Regions from separate parts of the Leminorella grimontii genome, predicted to be linked through region 1. Evidence: predicted binding sites of a transcription regulator. Region 1 holds the regulator's gene; each other region holds the start of a gene.

Region 1 (4,248 bases):
GCCACCAGCTCGGGCTCCGCCATCAGGCAGGCGCCGAAGCGCCCGTTTTGAACGCGATCGGACGGGCAGCCCGCATTCAAATTAATCTCGCTATAACCAAGCGCTTGCGCACGCGCTGCGCACTCCGCCAGCGCGGTAGGATCGCTGCCTCCCAGCTGTAGCGCAACCGGCTGCTCTTCCTGGCTATAGCCTAAATAGTCCCCCTTACCAAACAGAATGGCGCCCGTAGTCACCATTTCGGTATACAGCAGCGTCTGGCGCGTCAGTAGGCGATGGAAGTAGCGGCAGTGCCGGTCAGTCCAATCCAACATAGGAGCAACGGAAAAGCGGTGCGGGGGAAAATTGGCCATCGTGATGCGATTCACTCTCTTAACTTAAATCTGCGTTAGCTCGAAATGCGTTTTCCACATTTGAAAGCGCGATAGAAGGTCGGCGATTATATCACAGGTAAAAAGGGAGAATGCCGAAGCGTAAAAGAAAGCGCGCCGGGTTTATTGATTTACATCCGGCAAGTCACAGTGCATTAAGCTCCCTCTCGGCGTTCTCGCTCAGGCGTGGTAATATCGGCTTTCTGTTTATTGGGAGAGAAGTGAGATGTCCTCAGTCAACGTCGCGTCAATGTTAGCCAAAGTGCAAAAGCTGTGCGAACAGCGGGCCGTGCGCCTGACGCCACAGCGTCAGTTGGTTTTACAGCTGATGGCTGAACAGCCGAGCGCTATCAGCGCTTACGATCTGCTCGACCTGCTGCGGGAATCAGAGCCTCAGGCAAAGCCGCCGACGGTCTATCGTGCGCTCGACTTTCTACTCGAACAGGGCTTCATCCACAAGATCGAATCCACCAATAGCTACGTCGTTTGCCACCACGTCGGCGAACCGTTGCATACTTCCGCACTGTTTATTTGCGACAGCTGCGGCCTGGTCGCTGAGCACCATGCCGAAGGCATAGATCGGTTGCTCAAAACGCTGGCGGACGAAAGCAGCTTCACCATTCAGCACAGCGTGCTTGAAACGCACGGTACCTGCGGGCAGTGTAACCAGCGCGGCGCATAGCCATTACGCTTGGTACAATAAAGCCAATATCCTTCTTCGATGCCGAAATCAGGGCGTAAAAAAACGCCATAAGGCGCTTTTTTACTTAGCATTCTCACCGGAGATAGCGGCAAGGCGCGACGCTATTTGATCCGCTACATCCAGTCACCGTTGCGAATAACGCCAACGGCCAAGCCTTCAATGGTCAAGCTCTGTTCGCGCAGATCGACGACGATCGGGGCGAACTCTTCATTCTCCGGCAGAAGGTGGACGACGTTGCCCTGCTTCTTAAGGCGCTTAACCGTCACCTCATCGTCAATGCGCGCAACGATTACTTGCCCGTTGCGAACGTCCTGGGTCTTATGCACCGCCAGAAGATCGCCGTCGACAATCCCGATGTCCTTCATCGACATTCCGCTTACCCGCAGCAAAAAGTCCGCATGTGGACGAAACAGCGACGGATCGACGCGATAGTGGCTTTCAATATGTTCCTGAGCAAGCAAAGGCTCTCCCGCAGCCACGCGGCCAATAAGCGGCAGGCCCGCTTCTTCCACCTCTTCCATTAGAAGCCTGATGCCTCTGGATGCGCCGGTGACGATTTCAATAACGCCCTTGCGCGCCATGGCTTTCAGATGCTCTTCAGCAGCATTGGGCGACTTAAATCCGAGCGTTCTGGCAATTTCAGCTCTGGTTGGCGGCATGCCGGATTGGCCGATATGCTCGCGAATCATGTCATAAATCTGTTGCTGCCTGGCGGTTAGCGCTTTCATCTCTCGATTCCTTCAGCCTGTCTTTTTATACAGTAATGCTGTGAGTATATACAGGTATTGTACATATGGAAACCTCTAAACGGCATAATTACGAGATGTATCGAAAAATAGAATTAAAAAATGTCTGGCCGTTCTCAGGCACGAAATGAAGCAAGAGATAATTATTCAGTTCATTATTTGTACCGCTGAATAAAAATCCGTCGCATTCCGAAATACAAAACGCCGTATCCGCCTCGGCTAACGCCGCTTACGATGGTATCGACGGCTGAATCTGGAGAAGAAATGTAAGAAAGTGAGTCATTATTTCAAATTAGCCAGATAAAAACATCAACAAGAACTAAGAATGCAATCTAAAAAACCAAAAAAAATAAAAAAACAAAAACAACTCATCAGATTCTCTCTATATGAGACTTATTTCTCAAAATAAAATAATTCCCCCTCTTAATTAATTGACAACGAATTATTAAGGTAGCAAAATTACGAAACACGACTACATGCTCCAACTGTATTAGTGTAATAATAAATACTGCTTTTCCAATTTAATGGGAGAAAGCCTTATCCCTTTCTCCCTCCTTTTTTATTATTAAAATTAAAGTTTTAGTAGGTCTTTACCGCGGCGTTATGCTTAATTTTCAAAGGCATATGTTTATTCCCATGGTTACCGTATTTATTTTTTATAAATGAACCAATACGACATGGTAATAAATAATTATAGGTTTAATTAATATGGGGAATGCCGTTATGGAATATATCCGTTATGGTGCATTTATTACAGGAAAAAAGAACTGCGACGGAATACGCGTTATTAATCCCAAAACGTTAGAGTGCCAATGTACCGTTTGCAGCAGGCGATTTTATCTCTCGACGCCATATCAGCAAATAAAAAAGCGAGAAAATGCAGCATGTCCGCACTGTGATTGGAAAACGCTTCACTCTCACGTCGTTATCAGCTTTAGCTACAAAGACGAAGAAGGCGCCTTTAGTTATGAAGTTTGGGGAGACGAACGAATCTACTATATATCAGACGAAACGCATCCCCTTCATAAATGGCTGGCAGAACAGATAAAACAGGAACGCCGCTTTACACGCCTTGCCTATATCGCCACTATCGCCACTCGACGTGAACGCGCGCTGGAATAATCAAAGACGTTAAATAGTTAAACTTCCGTCTATTAGGCGTCAGGCGCCTCCCCAAAAGTGCTGATAAAGAATGCTCCCCCAGGCGAAAAGCGCTAACAGCCCCGTAATTAATACGGCGGCGGACCCCATATCTTTCGCCCTACCGGAAAGCTCATGCCGCTCAGTGCCGATGCGATCGACAACGGCCTCTATTGCACTATTTATCAGTTCAAAAATCACCATCAGCGCAACCGAACCAATCAGTAAAATACGTTCAATTGTGGATACGTCCAGCCATAGCGCGACCGCTACGGCGGCAACCAGCAGCACGCTCTCCTGACGAAAGGCCGCTTCGTGTTTCCACGCAGCGCACAGCCCCTTCCATGAATATCCTGCCGCTTTTACTATGCGCGTTAATCCCGTTGCCTGATTCATTTATCCACCATCTCCTTAAAAAATTATCATCAATTTTAGCAATTATCCGTTATCACATCATCACAGATTGCTTACAGTTCTGGTATTCTTGCGTTTCATCACTCAGTAAGAGGCACTTATTATATATGTCCGGTTGGCGAAATCTTTACTATAAACTCTTGAATATTCCAATAAAAATGTTGGTTCGTAGCAAATGCATCCCTTCCGATCCCGTCGCCGATTTGGGGCTGGATACCACGCGCCCGATACTGTACGTTCTGCCCTATAACTCAAAAGCAGACCTGCTGACGCTGCGCGGACAGTGCCTGGCGCAGGAACTGCCCGATCCGCTGGAACCATTCGAAATGGACGGCCAGCTGCTTCCTCGCTACGTGTTCATTCACGATGGCCCGAGGGTATTTAGCTACTACGCGCCAAAAGAGGAGTCGGTGAAGCTGTTCCATGACTATCTCGACCTGCACCGCAGTCACCCTCAGCTGGATATTCAAATGGTGCCGGTCTCCGTTATGTTCGGACGCTCACCCGGGCGCGAAGGCCACGATTCTCACGACGCGCCGCGCCTGCGGCTGTTTAACGGCATCCAGAAGTTTTTCGTCATCCTGTGGCTGGGGCGAGACAGCTTCGTTCGCTTCTCCCGCATCGTATCGCTGCGCCACATGGCGGATGAACACGGCACGGACAAGACTATCGCCCAGAAGCTGGCCCGCGTAGCGCGAATGCACTTCGCCCGCCTGCGCCTTGCGGCTACTGGTCCGAAGCTTCCCGTTCGTCAGGACTTATTCAACAAGCTCTTGACCTCTAAAGCGATTGAAAAAGCGGTAGAGGAAGAAGCGGCATCCAAAAAAATTCCTCTTTCCAAAGCAAAACAAAATGCCGTCGAGATGATGGAGGAGAT
Region 2 (4,248 bases), 200 kb from region 1:
CCCCGGGAAAGCACGACATTGCTCACATTGCTTCCAGTGTTTATTTTTAGCCAGCCCACGCGCTGGCTTTTTTTTTATTTATATAAATCAGCCTAATATAGCCACCTTTTGCCTCTAATGACGCAGTGCTACAATAGCGCTGCTTCCCTCCCGTCCCCGGCCCAGAGATGACCTCTTATGGATATCAGTCAGATAGATCTCATTTTTTCTTTGCTGCAGCAGATGTGCGTGTATCTGGTGATTGCCTACCTGTTGAGTAAAACGCCGCTGTTTATCCCTCTGATGCAGGTCACTATCAGGCTGCCGCACAAGCTGCTTTGCTACTTCACCTTTTCCATGTTCTGCATCATGGGGACTTACTTTGGCCTACAGATCGACGATTCCATCGCTAATACGCGCGCAATGGGCGCGGTGCTGGGCGGCGTTCTCGGCGGCCCTTCCGTCGGCTTTTTCGTCGGCCTGACGGGGGGATTGCACCGCTACTCCATGGGCGGCATGACGGCGACCGCCTGCATGCTCTCCACCATCGTCGAAGGGCTGGTCGGCGGGCTGCTTCACCGCTACCTGATTCGCCATAACCGCATGGATCTGCTGTTTCAGCCGCTTATCGTCGCCGCTATCACGCTGTTTGCGGAAGGGCTACAGATGTTGATTATTTTGCTGGTCGCCAGGCCGTTTTCTCAGGCGGTTCATCTGGTCAACGATATCGCTCTGCCGATGATGATTACCAATACTATCGGCGCCGCGATGTTTATGCGGATTTTACTCGACAGGCGAGCGATATTTGAAAAGTATACGACGGCCTTTTCCGCGAAGGCGCTGCAAATCGCCGCCCGTTCTGAGGGGGTGCTGCGTGCCGGGTTCGATCGGCAAAACAGCATGCGGGTGGCCCAAATACTGTATGAAGAGCTGGAAGTCGGCGCCGTCGCCATTACCGACAGGGAGAAGCTGCTGGCCTTTATCGGCATCGGCGCTGACCACCACCTGCCGGGCACGCCTATTACGTCTCACTACACCCATAAAGCGATAGAGGACAATCAGGTGGTGTACGCCGACGGCAACGAGGTCCCCTACGCCTGCTCAATCACGCCAAACTGTAAGCTTGGCTCTACGTTAGTCATTCCGCTGCGGGGAGCAGAGAAAACGGTTATCGGCACGATTAAACTTTATGAGCCGAAAAGTAAGCTCTTCTCTTCTATTAACCGCACTCTGGGAGAAGGCATCGCCCACCTGCTGTCGGCGCAGATCCTGGCCGGAACGCTGGACAACCAAAAGCAGCTGCTTTCTCAGTCAGAAATAAAGCTGCTGCACGCACAGGTGAACCCGCACTTTCTGTTCAACGCGCTTAATACTCTGTCGGCCGTTATCCGTAAGGATCCGGATCGGGCTCGCGGCCTGGTACTTTCGCTATCCACCTTCTTTCGTAAAAACCTCAAGCGCAGCAACGACGAGGTAAGTCTGGGCGACGAGCTGGAGCATATCAACGCTTATTTGGAAATTGAAAAGGCGCGCTTTGCCGATCGCCTGACGGTGGATATTGATATCCCGACCGAGCTTGAGCCTCTTTTATTACCCGCCTTTTCGCTACAGCCGATCGTTGAAAACGCCATTAAGCACGGCACGTCGCAAATGCTGACGGAAGGGCATATCAACATCAGAGGGTACTGCGACGGTTCGCAGGGGCGCCCTGCGCTGGTGCTGGTGGTGGAAGACAACGCAGGCCTGTATCAGCCGCGTTTAAACGGCGATGGGCTGGGCATGAATCTGGTCGATAGGCGCATTAAGGCCCGCTACGGCTATGACTACGGCATTACCGTTGAAAGTGAACCCGAACGGTTTACGCGAGTGGTAATACGGCTTCCCGCGTTAGGCGAGGATGAGGTAATAGACAGCCTCGCAGGCACATGCGCACGGGCAGGGTGAAGGCGAGGGGCGTTTTGAGCGTCTTACGTATAAAAGCGAAAAGAGGGTTGATTTTTCAAAGGCCTTTCCGGCTAAATGTGTGCAGAATTCAGCCGGAGCTTTTTGCGTGACGCTTGACCACGTTATTCAGGTAACCATGAACTTTGTGCGCGACCACCAAATTTGGGGGCCGCCCATCGTCTTTGCGCTGGCGTTCGGCGAATCCATCGCGTTTCTCTCCTTGCTTGTCCCGGCGACCGTCATTTTGATCGGTATCGGCGCCATTATTGGCGAAAGCGGCATTGGCTTCTGGCCTCTGTGGCTGGCAGCCAGTGCCGGTGCGTTCTTTGGCGACTGGGTCTCTTACTGGTTCGGCTGGCGCTATAAGGACAGCGTTGCCCACATTTGGCCACTGTCTCGCGATCCTAATCTGCTGCTTCGCGGCCAGCGTATTTTCGAACGTTGGGGCGCGCTGGGCGTGTTTGTTGGACGATTCTTCGGCCCGCTGAGGGCAACGGTGCCGTTAGCTGCCGGGGTCTGTAATATGCCGCTAAGGTCGTTTCAGGTCGTCAACCTGCTGTCCGCCATGCTGTGGGGATTCGCCATGCTGGCGCCGGGCGCCTTTGGCCTACAGTGGGCGATGCACTATCTGCGCTTTTGACGTACCCACTCTGCGGGTTACCTTCCGGAGTTGCTTAAATCATTCTGGACATTCATACAGTATTTCCTTACTTTTAATCCCTACTTTAAACAGTCAGTGGAATTATCAACCGGAGGCTCGGTGGACAGCAGCTTAACAATCGTGATTGGCGCAGCGCTGGCGGGGTTTATCGCCGCCGGCCTGGTGTCGATGCTGATTAACCAGCGGGCGCGCCTGCGGCTGGAGGGGCAGCTAGAGCTACAGGCGGCTCAGCTTGAACAGGCTCAAAGCGAAAGGGACGGGCTGAAGCGGGAAAAAGAGTCGGCGCAAAAAGCGCTGCAGGCGGGGCAAGAAGAGCTGCGCGAGGTGTATGCGCGCCTGGCCGCCGCGCAGGAAAAGGCGCAGCAGCAGGCGCTGTGGCATGAGGAATGTGAACGCCTTAATCAGGAGCTGCGCGGGCTACAGGGCATCAACAGCGCGCTTGAGGTTGAACTGCGGGAGATGTCGACCCGCCTTGAAGAGACTAGATTCGCCGCTGAGGAAAAGCAGCGCCTGTTGATTAACAGCGAGCAGCGGCTAACGGTGCAGTTTGAAAATCTGGCCAACCGCATTTTTGAGCAAAGCGGCAGGAAGGTAGACGAACAGAATAGGCAAAGTTTAGACAGGCTCTTACTGCCTTTAAGCGAACAGTTGGACGGTTTTCGCCGTCAGGTGCAGGAAAATTACGGGCAGGAAGCGCGCGAACGTCATACGCTGACCCACGAGATCCGCAATCTCCAGCAGCTTAACGCACAGATGGCGAAAGAAGCGCTGAACCTGACCAATGCGTTGAAAGGCGATAATAAAACGCAGGGCAATTGGGGCGAAGTGGTTCTGGGGCGCGTGCTTGAGGCTTCAGGGCTTAGAGAAGGCTATGAGTACCAAACTCAGGTCAGTATGCAAAGCGAAGGCGGGAACCGGCAGCAGCCGGACGTCATCGTCCATTTGCCGCAGGATAAAGACGTAGTTATCGATGCGAAAATGTCGCTGGTCAGCTATGAACGCTACTTTAACAGCGACGATGAGCAAGAGCGAACGCAGGCGCTGCACGAGCACATCGCGTCGATTCGTTCCCATATCCGTCAGCTTGGACGAAAGGACTATCATCAGCTGCCGGGGCTGCGTTCTCTGGATTATGTGCTAATGTTTATTCCCGTTGAGCCCGCATTTTTGCTGGCGATAGACCGACAGCCGGAGTTGATTGGCGAGGCGCTGCAAAATAATATCATGCTGGTCAGCCCGACGACGCTGCTGGTGGCTCTGAGAACAATCAGCAACCTTTGGCGCTATGAGCACCAGAGCCAAAACGCCCAACTGATTGCCGAGCGGGCGGCGAAGCTGTATGACAAAATGCGGCTGTTCGTCGACGATATGACCGCATTAGGCGCCAGCCTGGACAAAGCTCAGGGCAGCTACCGTCAGGCGGTGAATCGCCTGTCTCAAGGGCGAGGAAACGTGCTGGGGCAGATAGAGAGCTTCCGCGCTTTGGGCGTGGAGGTTAAACGGCCGATAGGCTCGGAGATATTCACGCCGGCCCGCGCTGACGATTTATCGGACATATCGGAGAGTCAGGAGGCATCGGAACATTCATCTAATATTGCTCGGATTTAACAAAAAAGAGTTATTGGTGGGTATGTTTCAGAGTGTTTCTGGTAGACTAAATCGAT
Region 3 (4,248 bases), 1.1 Mb from region 1:
CGGCCAACAGGTCAAGGGACGGCAAAGGCGTGGTTGGCTTTTCCAACGGGCGCTCGTTGCGCATCAGGAAAGGATGAATCAGCCCTTCCATCGACGGAGCCGTGGGTTCTGACTCTTCTTCCGGTTCCGGCATAAAGGCTGGCGTCTGGGTTGTGAACGCCGGCGCTTGAATCGAAGCCTGCGGATGACTGTCATAATCAGGCTCTGCACGCGGCGTAACGGGCTCAGAGAGCGCCGCCGGGTGCGAGGGCTGTTCCTGAACGGGAGCCACAGGAGCAGAACTAAACGCCGGTGAAGTCACGTCATTCAGATTGCCAAACGGCAGATCGTCAAAATCCGTTGAGTTAGCCTGCGAAGGCAAAGTAAACAGCGGCTCAACCGGACGGCTTTCCATTGGTTCATCGTCTTCGTCACGGGCGGATACGCCGGCCAACGGGCTATTTTGTGCAGAGAAATCGCCGGCGCTGCTGTGCGCATCGTCCATCTGATAATCGTCACCGTAGCGCTCACGCTGCTCCTCGGCGAAGGCTCTTCTCAGCGCCTCTTCCTGCATGGCGTCCAGATCTTCTTCGCTATTCTGTACGCTTTGCTCTACGTCCTGAATTTTCAGATCGTTCAGCTTTTCTCGTTCACGCAGCTCGGCCTCACGCTGAGACGGCAGCTTGATGCCGTAGGAAGCCAGCTCTCTGCGAGTCGGAATGCGGACCGGATTGGGTCTGGGCAGTTCGGGCCCGATGCCCTGCTTCACCTGAGGCATTCCGCCTACGGGCACTGGCGTAAACGGCATTCCCGTCGAGGCGGAAGTCATGCTGGCTGCCGCCGCAGCGGTAGAGGCAGAAAGCGCATTAAACGCTTCAGATACGGCATCCTGCGGCGCAGAGGGGTTATATTCCGGCGCTTCATTCGAGCTATCAGCGGCATTATTTACGGCTGTCGACGGCCATTCAGGCGCTGGCTCTGGCCACGAACCGTATTGTTCGTGATTATCGGAAGGCTCAGCAGCAGGTTCACGTTCGGAATCAATAGATATGGGCGATACGCTGGTAAACGTCGTTTGCCCGAAGGAAAATGCCGACGAATGCGGTTGCGGAGCTTCGCTAGTGTCGCTTTGCTCAGCGTGCTGCATTTGCGTGGTGAAGGAAGGCGCAGCCGCCTCTTCGCCACCGGGCTGCCCTTCTACGTTTTGAGAAACCAGCGAGCTGTCAAACATGGAAATGTCAACGCGACCAGGCTGTAGCTGAACGCCCTCGCCGATTTCATCCTCTGTTTCTTTCGCCTGCGCAAAAGTGAACGTCTGCTGAACTTCATTATTAACGTCGGAATCGTCTTTTTCTTCTTCGGTTAAGTCCAGCGTAGGGGATCGAAGTAAAACGTCGTCTTCATCGCCCGCGACCACAACGGTTCTTCCATCCCGCCGTTCGTCAACGTCGTTTTCATTTACGTACGGCTCACCGGAAGATTTTCGCGTCTTGTTGGAGGCAAACGTCAGTATGCCCATGACCACTCCGCCGATTTTTTCCGCGATCGTCAGCCACGACCAGCCGGTCAATAGCGTCAGGCCAACCGCCCAAATGCCCAGCAGGGTCAGCGTCGCCCCCATGCTGTTCATATGCGGAAGCAGCGCACTGTTAATCAGGTTGCCAACGACGCCGCCAGACGCGAAGTAGTACCAGTCGTCAATGCTGATGGAAAAAAGGCCGCAGGAAGAAAAGATAAGCGCCAAAAAGCCAACAAGGCGTAGCGAAAAGGCAAAAAAATCTACGCTCTTTTGTTCGCGCGTAAAGCGATACAGCATCCAGCAGGAAAAAATCATCAAGGGAGGAATGGCATAGGCCAAGATGCCGAAAATAAACAGGAAAACGTCCGCCAGCCACGCGCCGCTCTCCCCGGCTACGTTATGGATGGGCTCATGCCAGGCCGTCTGCGACCAGCTGGGATCGGCAGGATTAAAGCTGACCAGCGCGGCCATCATATAAACGGCAAACACCGTCACGACCAACAGGCCGGCTTCAAGCAGCCGCTGGCGGCTGCTCAGCTTCTTCAACTTAGGCTCTTTATCTTCTATATATTCCTGGCTCAAGAAAGGCTCTCCAGGTCATCGTAGTGACGCAAAAACGGCAGCGCCAGGATTTCCCCAGCGCTGAAACTGTATGGATAAACAGGAGTGTAACGGAAATCCACAGGGTTTGCACCTGTCTCCGTGAACTTATCGCGTTTTAATAACGAGGTGGTTACTCTGCTTTACTTCTTCCATTACGACATAGGTACGCGTGTCGTTAACTCCTGGTAAACGCAGCAGGGTTTCACCCAGCAGCTTTCTGTATGCCGACATGTCGGATACGCGCGTTTTCAACAGATAGTCAAAGTCACCCGAAACCAGGTGGCACTCCTGAATTTCCTCAAGCTTTTGAACGGCAGTGTTGAACTGTTCAAAAACGTCGGCCGCGCCGCGGTTTAGCGTAATTTCAACAAAAACCAGCAGTGAAGCGTCCAGATAGTGGGGGTTTAACAGCGCCGTATAGCCCTGAATAAATTTTTGTCTTTCCAAACGGCGAACGCGCTCTAAACAAGGCGTCGGCGAAAGGCCTACGCGCTTTGAAAGCTCAACGTTAGAGATACGGCCATCCATCTGCAATTCATTCAGAATATTGCGGTCAATACGGTCTAAATCTTTACTAGGGCGTTTTTTATTGTCTACCATTTTTTTTCTCTCAATATCTTCCTTGTTTCTGATACACCACTCTCTCTCCATATAAAGATAGTTGGCGCCACCGTTCAGCCAGGCTTGATAAGAATAGCCCGCATAGTGCTCTGCGCCTTCTGCTATTGTTCCTGCCTCAATAGCAAAAGGCCTGCCTGTCGCAAAGACTTATCGTCCTCTCTGTTTTTGTTTTTGACAGGGCAACCCTACCAAACGAACCGCTGAACAAGTTGAATTAGCCGTTAATCCACGTAAATAAAGAGTAAGTCTCTGTAACCTTGCCTGATTACCCACCTTCATAGACTTTATTCACGCGATTACTAGCGTAATTACAAGATAATGTTTTCGCAAATACACGCTGTATTGTCAAAGTAAAAGAGTAAAAAAAAGCACATATCTCTATAAAAAATCATAATTGCGTTGTTTTTTATCCAAAAAGCATCATTTAATAGGCAATAACTATCATAAGGATTGATGTAAACGGGTTACGCGCTTTTTTTCATGGTGTATTTTTCTTACAATCACTTTACTCTTGCAGCCCCATCCGTTAACAGGAAATCGTTTATGGCCAAACATTGTCAACTTCTGATCCTCGGCTCCGGCCCCGCAGGCTATACCGCTGCCGTTTATGCCGCGCGGGCAAACCTCAAGCCGGTGCTGATCACTGGCATCGAACAGGGTGGTCAGTTGACCACGACGACCGAAGTCGAAAACTGGCCCGGTGATGCAGAAGGCCTAACCGGTCCCGGCCTGATGGAGCGTATGCGTGAGCATGCGCTGAAATTTAATACCGAAGTCATTATCGATCATATTCATAAAGTTGACTTTCAGGCCCGCCCCTTCCGCCTGTTTGGCGATAGTGAAGAATATACCTGCGACGCGCTGATCGTTGCGACCGGCGCGTCCGCGCAATATCTTGGCCTCCCCTCCGAAGAGAGCTTCAAAGGCCGGGGCGTATCGGCCTGCGCCACCTGCGACGGCTTCTTCTACCGTAACCAAAAAGTCGCGGTTGTCGGCGGCGGCAACACGGCCGTTGAGGAAGCGCTTTATCTGTCTAATATCGCAGCGGAAGTTCACCTTATTCACCGTCGCGACAGCTTCCGCGCCGAAAAGATTCTTATCGACCGCATGATGGAAAAAGTGCGCAGCGGCAGCATCATTCTGCACACCGACAGAACGCTGGATGAAGTGCTGGGCGACGATATGGGCGTGACCGGCGTTCGCCTCAAGGATACCAAAACGCAGGTGACGGAAGAGCTTACTCTGACGGGCGTGTTTATCGCCATCGGCCACCGCCCCAATACCGCTATTTTCGCCGGCCAGCTTGAGATGAAAGACGGCTATTTGTCTATACATTCAGGCACAAACGGCAACGCGACGCAAACCAGCATCCCGGGGATTTTCGCTGCAGGCGACGTCGCTGACCACATTTACCGCCAGGCGATCACCTCCGCCGGCAGCGGCTGCATGGCGGCGCTTGACGCAGAGCGCTATCTGGAGACGCTATACTCTAAATAATTCGAGTTGTAGGACAAAACGTCCATGAC

Evidence for each region. Region 1 encodes LexA, which represses DNA repair genes until DNA is damaged. Its sites were predicted from a motif close to TNCTGTATGTACATACAGNA; they were not measured.
Region 2: a site for LexA is predicted at 2,606-2,625, ahead of rmuC (DNA recombination protein RmuC). Genes of this name have one in related genera too.
Region 3: a site for LexA is predicted at 2,145-2,164, ahead of V8L73_RS07595 (DNA translocase FtsK 4TM domain-containing protein). Genes of this name have one in related genera too.

What each region holds. Positions count from the first base shown of each region.
Region 1 is NZ_CP146357.1:505,380-509,627, reverse strand. It holds gene dusA (tRNA dihydrouridine(20/20a) synthase DusA) at 1-350, opposite strand, end outside; gene zur (zinc uptake transcriptional repressor Zur) at 595-1,050, shown strand; gene lexA (transcriptional repressor LexA) at 1,185-1,799, opposite strand; gene V8L73_RS02540 (hypothetical protein) at 2,541-2,939, shown strand; gene V8L73_RS02535 (diacylglycerol kinase) at 2,979-3,353, opposite strand; gene plsB (glycerol-3-phosphate 1-O-acyltransferase PlsB) at 3,479-4,248, shown strand, end outside.
Region 2 is NZ_CP146357.1:302,330-306,577, forward strand. It holds gene V8L73_RS01510 (sensor histidine kinase) at 178-1,923, shown strand; gene V8L73_RS01515 (DedA family protein) at 2,030-2,563, shown strand; gene rmuC (DNA recombination protein RmuC) at 2,684-4,192, shown strand.
Region 3 is NZ_CP146357.1:1,580,429-1,584,676, reverse strand. It holds gene V8L73_RS07595 (DNA translocase FtsK 4TM domain-containing protein) at 1-2,080, opposite strand, end outside; gene lrp (leucine-responsive transcriptional regulator Lrp) at 2,207-2,701, opposite strand; gene trxB (thioredoxin-disulfide reductase) at 3,266-4,219, shown strand.